Regions from separate parts of the Lysinibacillus sp. RU7 genome, predicted to be linked through region 1. Evidence: riboswitches for the same ligand, from Rfam matches in the RefSeq annotation. Region 1 holds a riboswitch; the other holds the start of a gene.
The links. A riboswitch is a leader RNA that binds a small molecule or an ion and turns the genes downstream of it on or off. The one in region 1 is predicted to bind thiamine pyrophosphate.

Region 1 (5,601 bases):
ACGTGTAGAAGACACATCAGTGAACCCATTATACGCGGCAAAAGTAGTGAAAAATGTAAAAGTAGCAGAGTCGCCACTTTGGTTACAACATTATTTAATGGCGTCTGGCGTACGTCCACACAATAACGTAGTAGACATTACGAACTATATTTTAATGGAGTATGGCCAACCACTGCATGCATTCGATTACGACAAGCTAGCAACAGGTGAAATCGTGACACGTCATGCAACAGAAGGCGAAAAAGTGACAACGTTAGATGACCAAGAGCGCACATTAGTAGCACATAACTATGTCATTACAAATGGCAAAGAGCCAGTTGCGGTAGCTGGTGTAATGGGTGGAGCAAACTCAGAAGTATCAGAATCAACAACAACGGTTGTCATTGAGTCGGCATACTTTGCAGGTTCTTCTGTTCGTCGTACATCAAAAGATTTAGGTTTACGTTCTGATTCATCTGCTCGTTTTGAAAAAGGCGTAGACACAAACCGTGTACTTCCTGCTGCTGAACGCGCAGCACAGTTACTTGCAGAACTTGCAGGTGGTGAAGTGCTAGAAGGAACAGTACTTGTAGATGAATTAGATAAAACACCAGCTCGCGTTGTTGTATCACCTGATTTCGTGAATGCACGTCTTGGGATGAAGATTTCGCTGGAAGATATGCTATCGATTTTACATCGTCTAAAATTCGATGTAGAAGCGGCAAATGGCATGCTTATTATTGACGTACCAACACGTCGCGGAGATATTAAAATTGAAGAAGATATCGTAGAAGAAATCGCACGTATGTATGGGTACGATGAAATCCCAATCACATTACCAGCATCTGATGTGGTCGGCGGTTTAACAGCATATCAAGCAAAACGTCGTATTGTGCGTAGTGTAATGGAAGGTGCTGGTTTATACCAAGCGGTGACATATTCCCTTACTTCTGCGGAAGCGTCACAAAAATTTGCGTTAAAAGCAGAAGAAACAACAAAGTTATTAATGCCAATTTCCGAAGAGCGTTCTACATTACGCCAAAGCTTAATCCCACACTTAGTGGAAGCGGCTGCATACAATGTAGCACGTCAAATTGATTCGGTTGCATTATATGAAATCGGTTCTGTATTCCTTGGTCAAACAGCGGATGAATTACCACTTGAAGAAGAACATTTAGCGCTTGTTTTAACAGGTAAATGGACGGATCATGCATGGCAAGGTGAAAAGAAAAATGTTGATTTCTTTGTGGCGAAAGGAATCATTGAAGCAGTAGTGACAAAGCTTGGCTTAACAGATCGTATTTCTTACGTAAAAACTACTATTGATGGCTTACATCCAGGACGTACAGCACATGTGCTACTTGATGGAGAAGTAATCGGTTTAATCGGTCAGTTACACCCAGCAGAACAGAAAAAAGCAGGTGTGAAAGAAACATATGTAGCGGAACTAAACTTACTAGCTATTTTAAGTGCCGCAACAGGAGAATTAGTGTACACACCTGTTCCACGTTTCCCAGCGATGACACGTGATATTGCATTAGAGCTTGACCGTACAATGCCAGCTGGCGAAATCGTATCGATTATTAAAGGTGCAGGTACAAAACTGTTAAAAGATGTGAAAGTGTTCGACGTTTACGAAGGGGAGAAAATGGCAGCAGGCAAAAAATCAGTTGCTTTCTCCTTAACTTATTTCGATCCAGAACGTACGTTAACAGATGAAGAAGTAGTAGCAGCACATAACAAAGTGTTAAAAGCATTAGCTACAGCAGGCGCAGAAGTACGCTAAGACAGAATATACAGTATTAGGCATGCTCTTTTATAGGGCATGCCTTTTCATTTACGATTTTGTGCAGATAGGGAAACATCACTCAAATGAGGTTGTTATTCTTAAATGAATATATTATCATAAAGACAAATGAATAGTACCCACAGGAGGGGCCGAGGTAGTCGGCTGAGATTGTGCACACAACTGCACTGACTCTTTGAACCTGTAAGTTAGTACTTGCGTAGGAATGTGGATAGAAACCGACTTCAAAGCGATGTCAGGCTCTGTCCTGATATCGTTTTTTTTTTCACTCGCGTTGATTTAGTGGGAAGTATCGGTGAATGTTAATGTGATCAAAAAACCTAATATGAAAGTGAGATTAAACAATATGAGTTTACAACAGATTCGTGTTAAACAGCCACTTGTATTATGTATGACAAATACAGTAGCAGCTAATTTTACAGCGAATGGTTTATTAGCAGTAGGAGCTTCGCCGCTTATGTCTGAGGCGGTGCAAGATGCGGAGCAATTAGTTGGAATCGCTAATGCGGTACTCCTTAATATTGGGACAGTACATGATGCTTCATTTCAAGCGATGTTAGCAGCGGGTAAGGCAGCAAATGACAAGGGAATTCCTGTTGTATTAGATCCAGTGGGTGTTGGCGCATCAGAGTATCGCCAGCGTGCCGTAGAAAAGATTTTAGAAGATGTAAAAGTGGCATGCATTCGCTGTAATGTAGGTGAACTAGCGGCACTTGCTGGCGTGCACTGGGAAACAAGAGGTGTTGATAGCGGCGAAGGAGAAATGGATGTGATCGAAGTTGCTCGTTTAACGGCAAAAGCGTACAATACAATTGTTTTTGTGACAGGCTATACAGATGTTTTGACAGATGGGGTTCATGTAGTCGAAGTGACAGGTGGACATGAAAAAATTACAAATGTCACAGCGACAGGGTGTTTACTGAGTGCATTAACAGCAGCAGTTTGTTCATTGGAGGGAGATCGTCTACAGCAGTTACAGGCGTTAGCAGCTGATTACCAACAAGTAGCTGAGCAAGCTTGCCAATACGGAATTGGTACAGTACAAGTAGAAATACTAAACGCACTCGAACGATTATCAATGGAGGCGAAATCATGAATATTGTCATGACCATTGCCGGCTCAGATTCAGGTGGCGGGGCAGGCATTCAGGCAGATTTAAAAACGTTTCAGGAATTAGGCGTTTTTGGTACGACGGCTATTACCGCACTTACCGCGCAAAATACGCTAGGGGTACAAGGCATTTCACCTGTAGAGCCGGATTTCGTAGTACAACAAATACTGGCTGTTTTTCGTGATATGCCAGTGAAAGCGATTAAAACGGGTATGTTATTTTCAGCTGAAATTATTTCGGCCGTTGCCGACGTACTGAGTGAAAAGGATGTACAGCTTGTCATTGATCCGGTCATGATTGCTAAAGGTGGCGCAACACTTTTACAGCAAGCGGCCATTGAAGCAATGAAAACAAAATTATTGCCACTTGCAACAGTCGTGACACCGAATATTCCAGAAGCGGAAGTGTTAAGTAGCGTGACAATTGAAACGTCGGAGGATATTGAAAAAGCAGCACAAGTCATATTAGGCTATGGCGTACAATGTGTTGTCATGAAAGGTGGCCATTTAGCTGGTGACACTGCCGAGGATACGATTTATTTTGCAGATGGGTCATCATTTGTCATGCAAAGTGAGCGTATTCAAACGAACCAGACACATGGGACAGGCTGTACATTTTCAGCTGCATTAACCGCCTTTTTAGGGCAGGGATATGACATGAAAACAGCCATTATCGAAGCAAAGAAATTTGTCCAACTGGCGATTCAAAATCCACTGAATATTGGTCACGGACACGGACCGACGAATCATTTTGCGTATAAACAGCAACAGGGGCAAGTCGAGGTGAGAGTCATTGAAGCGTGAACAACTAAGCGTGTATTTTATTATGGGGACACAAAATGTCAAACATAGACAACCTTTACGTGTATTAGAAGAAGCATTGCAAGCAGGTGTGACGATGTTTCAGTTTCGTGAAAAGGGTGACGGGGCATTAACTGGTGAGGCATACGAACAATTTGCTAAAGATTGTCAAGCGCTTTGTCAACAATACAACGTACCATTTATCGTGAATGATGACGTGGAACTAGCATTGAAACTACAAGCAGATGGTGTACACGTAGGGCAGGAAGATGAAGCAGTAATGACAGTGAAAGAACGGATAGGCGATATGATTTTCGGTGTCTCTGTGCATACGATGGAAGAGCTAGAAGTAGCACTAGCAAATGGTGCAACATATGTCGGCATTGGGCCCATCTTTGCGACGAAATCAAAAGATGATGCTAAAACACCTGCTGGAACCCATTTTTTGCGACAGGTTACAGAAACGTATCCACATTTATGGACAGTTGCAATCGGTGGTATTACAGAACAAAATGCTTGGGAGCCCCTTCAGGCAGGCACAGATGGTGTAGCGGTTATTTCTACCATTTGTGAAAGTGAATGCATTGCTAAAACGGTTCAAAACTTAAAAATTAAGAAATAAATGACGAAAAAGCGACACAATTGTCGCTTTTTCTTGTTCTATTTATAGACGAGGATGTTTTCCCTCCTATACAATTAAACTGTGAGTCTTATTTATATGAAGGGAGGCATCGTTTTGGCGTTTCATCCAATTAAACTATTACGTATAACAGGCATTTTAGATGGAATCTCGCTTTTAGTTCTATTATGTATTGCGATGCCATTAAAATATTTCGCAGATTTTCCACTCGCTGTGACCATTACAGGTGCACTACATGGTGGCATTTTTATAGCATATGTTATAGCAATTGCTTATGCGCAATTACGCGTTCAATGGAATATAGGATGGTCGCTCTTGGCGCTCGTTGTAGCATTTATTCCAACAGGAAATTTTCTATTTGATTTTTATGTGAAAAAAAGACAAAACCTATATACACTCAAGCCGTTTCGTAAGTCATGGCTTGTGTATCTCATTGTGTTCTTTACGTTTATTGATTTATTCACACAGCTACCGGTTATGAGTACCTTTGCGACATCAGTTGGCGCAAGTGCGATGGTAGCGGGCTTTGTCGTCGGTATGTATTCACTCACAAATACATTTGGTAATATTTTATCAGGTATATTTACAGATCGGTACGGTGCGTTTCGTCTGCTAGTGATTGGTTTACTGACAACAAGTTTTTCATTAGCCCTATATAATCTAGTCGATAATTCGACAACACTCATTTTAGTACGCGTGATTCATGGATTTTTAGGGGGATTAATTGTACCGGCAGCTTTTACATTACTAGCGAATATGACGAAGGAAGAAAAGCAAGGTAGTCAAAGTGCCATTACAGGTTCGTTTGTCGGCATTGCAGCCATTATTGGACCGGCATATAGCGGGATTATGGCAAGCCGAACTTCGGTACCATTTGTATTTACAACAGTAGCGATTGCCGGTGTTGTTTTAGCGGTGTTAACATTTATGTTCTTAAAAATGTCGCCATCTACAAAGAAGGCGCAAAAAACAAAAGCGCCATTCCACTTTAATAAAGGCGTTGTACAGGCATATGCAGGTGCATTTCTCCTGATGTTTTCACAAGGGGCACTTGCGTATTTATTGCCATTACATGTGGAGAGTTTAGGCTATAGCTCTCGCTTAAGTGGGACACTGATGAGCATGTTTGGTATCGTGGCGGTGCTTATTTTTGTGTTACCAACGAATCGTTTATTTGATAAAATCTCCCCTGTGTATAGTTTAGTATTTGGGCTTTTATGTATGGGTGGAAGCCAAATTTTAATTGGTCAATTATCAACGCAAG
Region 2 (5,601 bases), on a different contig from region 1:
CTCCTTCTACTTGTTTTTCCATCGTAATACTCGTTTTTCAATCATAGCAACAATCGCAAATAGCACGATTCCTAATACAGTTAAAATGGCGATGGCTGCAAATACACCTTCTGCATTTAAATTACCTGACATTCGTCTACTATAATAGCCAAGCCCTTCACTCGCTCCGAGCCACTCTCCAATGGTTGCACCGACTAAAGCATAAACAATCGCTAACTTCAATGCTGAAAAGAATGACGGTAGCGCCATTGGAATTTGTAGTTTACAAAAAATATGCCAACGAGTGGCGCCCATCGACCGGAATAAGTCTACATACTCCCGATCTGTCGCCTTCAAGCCATCATAAGTGCCCACTACGATAGGGAAAAATGAAATTAAAATCGTAACGGCAACCTTACTCCAAATCTCATACCCAAACCACAGAATAAAGATGGGCGATAATGCAATGATCGGAATCATTTGCGAGATGAGAACAGCTGGATAAAGCATTTTTTCGATCGTTTTAGAATAAAACATACTGACCGCTAGTAAAACACCGCCCACTACTGCAATGACAAACCCGATTGTAAACTCTAATAATGTCACAGGCAAATGCTCTAAAAAAAGCGGGCGCCAATTTTCAATAATCAGCATCAATACACCCGTTGGCGCTGGAATAATAAACGCCGGAACCATGTCAGAACGTACCGCCCACTCAACAGCTAGTAAAAATGTGCCGCTAAACACAAGAAATAAATAATACGTTTTAAACCAATTTTTAATGGTGTTCATGAGCAATCTTTCTCTCTACGTTTTTTCTTAAAGTTACAAATTCCATCTCATGTAGCATGTCCGGTTGACGTGGGCGTTTTAACGGGACAGCAATCTCTTCAAGTGTTTTGTCTGCATGTAGTAATAAAATGCGGTCGCTTAAATAGCAGGCCTCATCTAAATCATGTGTAATAAATAATATGGTTTTATTAAGCTCCTGCCAAATCGACAGTAACCAAGCTTGCATATCCTTTTTCGTAAAAGCATCCAGCGCACCAAAAGGTTCATCCAGTAACAGTACGTCCTCCCCTACTAATAGCGCTCGTAAAAAGGATACCCTTTGCCTCATGCCACCCGATAATTGCTGTGGCAATGCATTTTCATATGCTAATAGGCCCGCACGCTCCAGCCACTGCCTTGCCTCTTCCTTCGTATAGCGTTGGTCTTTTTTTACTTCTGATGGCAGCATCATATTGTCCAAAACTGTTCGCCACGGCAGCAATAAATCACGCTGTGGCATATAGCCCACATCGCCTAGCTTGATGGGACGTCCGTTTATAGTAATTTCCCCGTCATCCGGCTGCAAAAGACTCGTAATTAATTTCAAAATAGTGCTCTTTCCCGTACCACTCTTTCCTATTAATGAAACAAACTCACCGGATTTAATTTCTACATCCAGATTAGAAATCACGGTCTGTTTATCATAGGAATAAGATACATTTTTCAATACGAGTGTCATATTCGTTCTACCAACTCCACAACATCAATTCTGTCTCGGCGTCATTGCGTCCGCCCAAGTCTTTCGCTTGTATTTAACACGTGCTAAAAGAAATTAGATAGGCCAATCACGTTTGAAATAGTTCATATCCCAAAATAAATATTCATACTTCGATGTAATTTGAAAATGCTTTTCAAGTACAGCTAGCTCTCGTTCTGGCTTTCCATCCGCAAGCTCATCCATTAAATCAATTAACCATTTCGCTCCTTGTGCAAACTCCTCGGAGTCATATGTCTCAATCCATTTCGCATAACGGTTAGATGCTAATTGATCCCCGTATTGCTTTCTTAATAATTTCCCAATTTCCCAATAATCCCATGCACAAGGCAGAAGGCTCGCTACAACCTCTGCCAAACTACCATTTTGAGCAACATTTAACATATAGTTCGTATAAGCTAAGTTGTCTGGTGTTGGCTTAGTCTGCTCAAGCTCTTCTCGTGTAATACCAAATTCAGCCGCAAATTGACGGTGTAGCTCCATTTCAAAATGAAGTGTATCATGCAATACTTTTGAAAATTTGTTCATCATGTCTAAATTATGTGCTTTCGTCACACCTACTGCAAATAGCTTCGCATAATCGATTAAATACACATAATCCTGCTTCATATACTGAATGAATTTTTCCTCCGCTAATGTTCCTTGTCCTAGCTCCTGTACAAATGGGTGCTGATGATTCTTCTCCCAAATGGGTTGCACATTTTCATAAAGCCTATTTGTAAATTTCGTCATTTCAATTCCTCCTAAACTTAATACTATTAGAAAGACACATCTCGCTCAAAATAGGGAGAGGTGATGTCGCATCTTTACGGATATTCATGAAATACTTTGCTGTCCACTAAAAAAACCGCTTCCCCATATGGAAAGCGGCTATAAAAAGCATAGAGCTCTTTATTACCTACTTTCCTACGCTAGCATGAACTAGATCAGGTGCAAAGGGTACAATCTCAGCCAATACGGCGCCCCTAGTAGTGTCACTCTTATAAAATTAAAAAACCCCACTCACAAAGCGATGAGTGGGGAGAATAAGTCCTTCTTATCCTACGACAACCACTTTCCTACGCTAGCGTGAACTAGTACAGGTTCAAAGGGTTTAGAACAATTGTTCAATCTCAGCCTTCAAATAAGACTCCCCTAGTGTGTTCTAATTACTATTTATAACAATAACATGAATTCACTAAAAGGCAAGCTAAGATTTTTTTATACTAATTTAACGCCCTGCATCAAAATATGTACTTCACTGTGTATTCAACAGCTTTGCTTCAGTCAATCGCTACAAAACTTAAGCTTCAATACAATACCGCTCCATTTAAGTATGTTGTATAGTCGCCATTACTTGTTTCCCTACTACCATAAATACTGCATAAATAGCCAGCGCCGTTAAAACAGCTTGCCCTGGTTTCCAAAAGCTTGATAAATAAAATACAAGCCCTGTAAATAGCACCATGCCTACTGCACCAAAAATAGCATTTTGCTGTACAATATGAAACGTTTCCGCTGTCATACTTTTCATCTGCAAACGCATATTGAGCAGTGTTAAAATGGGTAAAAGCGTAATGACCCCCGATAAAAAATGTAAATTGGAGCGACTAAGCCATGAAGCAAGCAACATTACTGCGCCTCCAATAATAAATTGAACAACATAAAACACGTCATGTTCCCTCTATTCTATTAAAAATACAATCACTATAGCGCAATAAGTGAATCGTTTCAATAGGAAAAATCGTATTTAATAGCCTTGTACATGCAAATATCTTCACAGCACTTCTAGCATGCTTTTAACGCTTTTTTTCACTTTAACATTTATTCCCTCGACCAGTCACTATACAATAAATACCTCATACAGTCCTTTTTCAACCACTTACGTTTTGGTTGCGAAAAGAGCGTTTATCACCTGCTACACTAGAGTCAGAAAGGAGCTTTTCAAATGAAAGTCCAACTAACCGTTCATGAGCAATATAAAGAAATAGAGGTACATGTGTTTACAGATGTTTATACAAATGAAGTCGAGCAGCTTATGAAAACATTAAAGTCCCCAAAAACCTCTATGATCGACGGCTATAATGCCACAGAAATTCGCATGTTGAAATTAGAGGATATTTTCACGATTTATGTGGAAGATGGAAAAGTGTATTTTCAAACAGCAGAAGAGGAATTTGAATCAAAGCGCAAACTATATGAGCTTGAAGCATTGTTTGAAGCGAGCTTTGTCAAAGTCAATAAATCCACACTCGTGAATTTATCGAAAATTGTATCCATTCAAATGGGCATTGTCTCTACCCCGCAACTCGTACTAGACAACGAAACAACGATACATATTAGTCGGAAATATTTTAAGCTACTAAAGGAAAAATTAATGATGGGGAGAGAAAACGGATGACATACTTAAGAAGCTGTTTATTAGGTGTATTAATCTCATTAAGTACATCTTATATTATTGTAACGCTAAGTATCTTTACTGAGAATCGTGTTATTTCTGGTGACGAGCTACTGCATCAGTTACTCATTGCGATCGTCATGGGCATTGTCATCGGTCTTGCTACTACGATTTATGTAGTTGACAAACTCCCTTTTACGATCGCGACGATTATACATTTTACGATCGTTACATTCGTCGTCATGTCGGCAGGGATCGTTGGTCAATGGTTTGACTTCAATGAACCAAGCTCCATCATCAAAGTATTTATAAATGAAGTCATTGCCTACCTCATTATTTGGGTCGTTATTTATATTTTAATGAAACAAGAAGTAGCACAATTAAATCAATTAATTCAAGAAAGAAGGCGAGAAGATGAACAGCATAGAAGTTAATAATTTGCACAAAAAATACGGCAACCACGAAGCTGTGAAAGGCATATCATTTTCTGTCAAAAAAGGCGCATTGTTTGCGTTTTTAGGTACAAATGGCGCAGGCAAATCAACGACAATCGAGATCCTGTGCACGCTTACTCAAAAAACGGCTGGTGAAGTAACCATCGCAGGACACCCCTTAAAAAATCGGGATGCGATTCGAAAAGAAATTGGGGTTGTATTCCAACAAAGTATTTTAGATAGTCAACTATCCGTGTATGAAAATATTATGCACCGAGGGAACATGTACAAATTAACAAAAACAACCTTACAAGAAAATTATGCTTTCGTATCGCACTATTTACAATTAGCAGATATCGAACATAAAAAATATGGCTGTTTATCCGGTGGTCAAAAACGCCGCGCAGATATTGCCCGTGCCCTCATCCATAAACCAAGTATTTTGTTTCTGGACGAGCCTACAACTGGACTTGATCCCCAAACACGCATTTTCGTTTGGGAAGCGATTAAAAAGCTACAACAAGAAACCGATATGACGATTTTTTTAACAACTCATTATATGGAGGAAGCAGCGGTAGCAGATGATATTGTCATTATTAAACAAGGAGCAATTGTCGCACAAGGGACACCGCATGCGTTAAAAGATCAGTATGCATTCGACCAAATGACATTGCTATTTAAAGATCCAACGACAGGGGAACAGTATTTGCAAAACCAAAACCTCACGTTCCAAGAGAAAAATGGCGTGTATTATGTACGTGTTCGTTCCACAATAGATGCACTGCATATTTTAAAGGAACTAGAAGAAAATTTAGCGTCATTTGAAGTAATCAAAGGTTCTATGGACGATGTATTTATGTGTATTAATGAAGAAGGAGTTGCCATATGAGTACTATATTTAGTCTAATCAACCGCCACAATAAAGTATATCGCCGCGATAAAACGCTTGTTTTATTTTCTTTTTTATCCGTATTAATTGTGATTACTTTATATGCCGTGTTTCTACAAAAACTACAAGTGGATGCGATTGAACAAATTGTTCCTGCTTCTTCTGAGATTAAAACGCTTGTCAATGAATGGATGATTGCTGGACTACTATCGATTGTAACCGTTACAACAACACTCGCAGCATTCGGCATCTACATTCACGATTTAGAAACAAAGGGATTGGCTGATTTCTTGACCGCTCCTACTTCTCGTGCAACACTGCAATTCAGCTATGTTGCAAATGCTTGGATCATCGGGTTTATTTTATCTGTCGTAGC

Region 2: it holds a riboswitch for thiamine pyrophosphate, as region 1 does, so the genes downstream of both, tenA (thiaminase II) here and thiM (hydroxyethylthiazole kinase) in region 1, are expected to answer to the same signal.

What each region holds. Positions count from the first base shown of each region.
Region 1 is NZ_JBYQFK010000028.1:48,405-54,005, forward strand. Features, by position in the region: gene pheT (phenylalanine--tRNA ligase subunit beta) at 1-1,765, shown strand, start outside; TPP riboswitch at 1,901-2,009, shown strand; gene thiM (hydroxyethylthiazole kinase) at 2,133-2,882, shown strand; gene thiD (bifunctional hydroxymethylpyrimidine kinase/phosphomethylpyrimidine kinase) at 2,879-3,700, shown strand; gene thiE (thiamine phosphate synthase) at 3,690-4,319, shown strand; gene AC3II9_RS17710 (MFS transporter) at 4,434-5,601, shown strand, end outside.
Region 2 is NZ_JBYQFK010000005.1:118,260-123,860, forward strand. Features, by position in the region: gene AC3II9_RS05490 (ABC transporter permease) at 7-771, opposite strand; gene AC3II9_RS05495 (ABC transporter ATP-binding protein) at 758-1,489, opposite strand; gene tenA (thiaminase II) at 1,583-2,257, opposite strand; TPP riboswitch at 2,412-2,502, opposite strand; TPP riboswitch at 2,564-2,671, opposite strand; gene AC3II9_RS05505 (hypothetical protein) at 2,835-3,176, opposite strand; gene AC3II9_RS05510 (LytTR family DNA-binding domain-containing protein) at 3,453-3,905, shown strand; gene AC3II9_RS05515 (DUF3021 domain-containing protein) at 3,902-4,336, shown strand; gene AC3II9_RS05520 (ABC transporter ATP-binding protein) at 4,317-5,225, shown strand; gene AC3II9_RS05525 (ABC transporter permease) at 5,222-5,601, shown strand, end outside.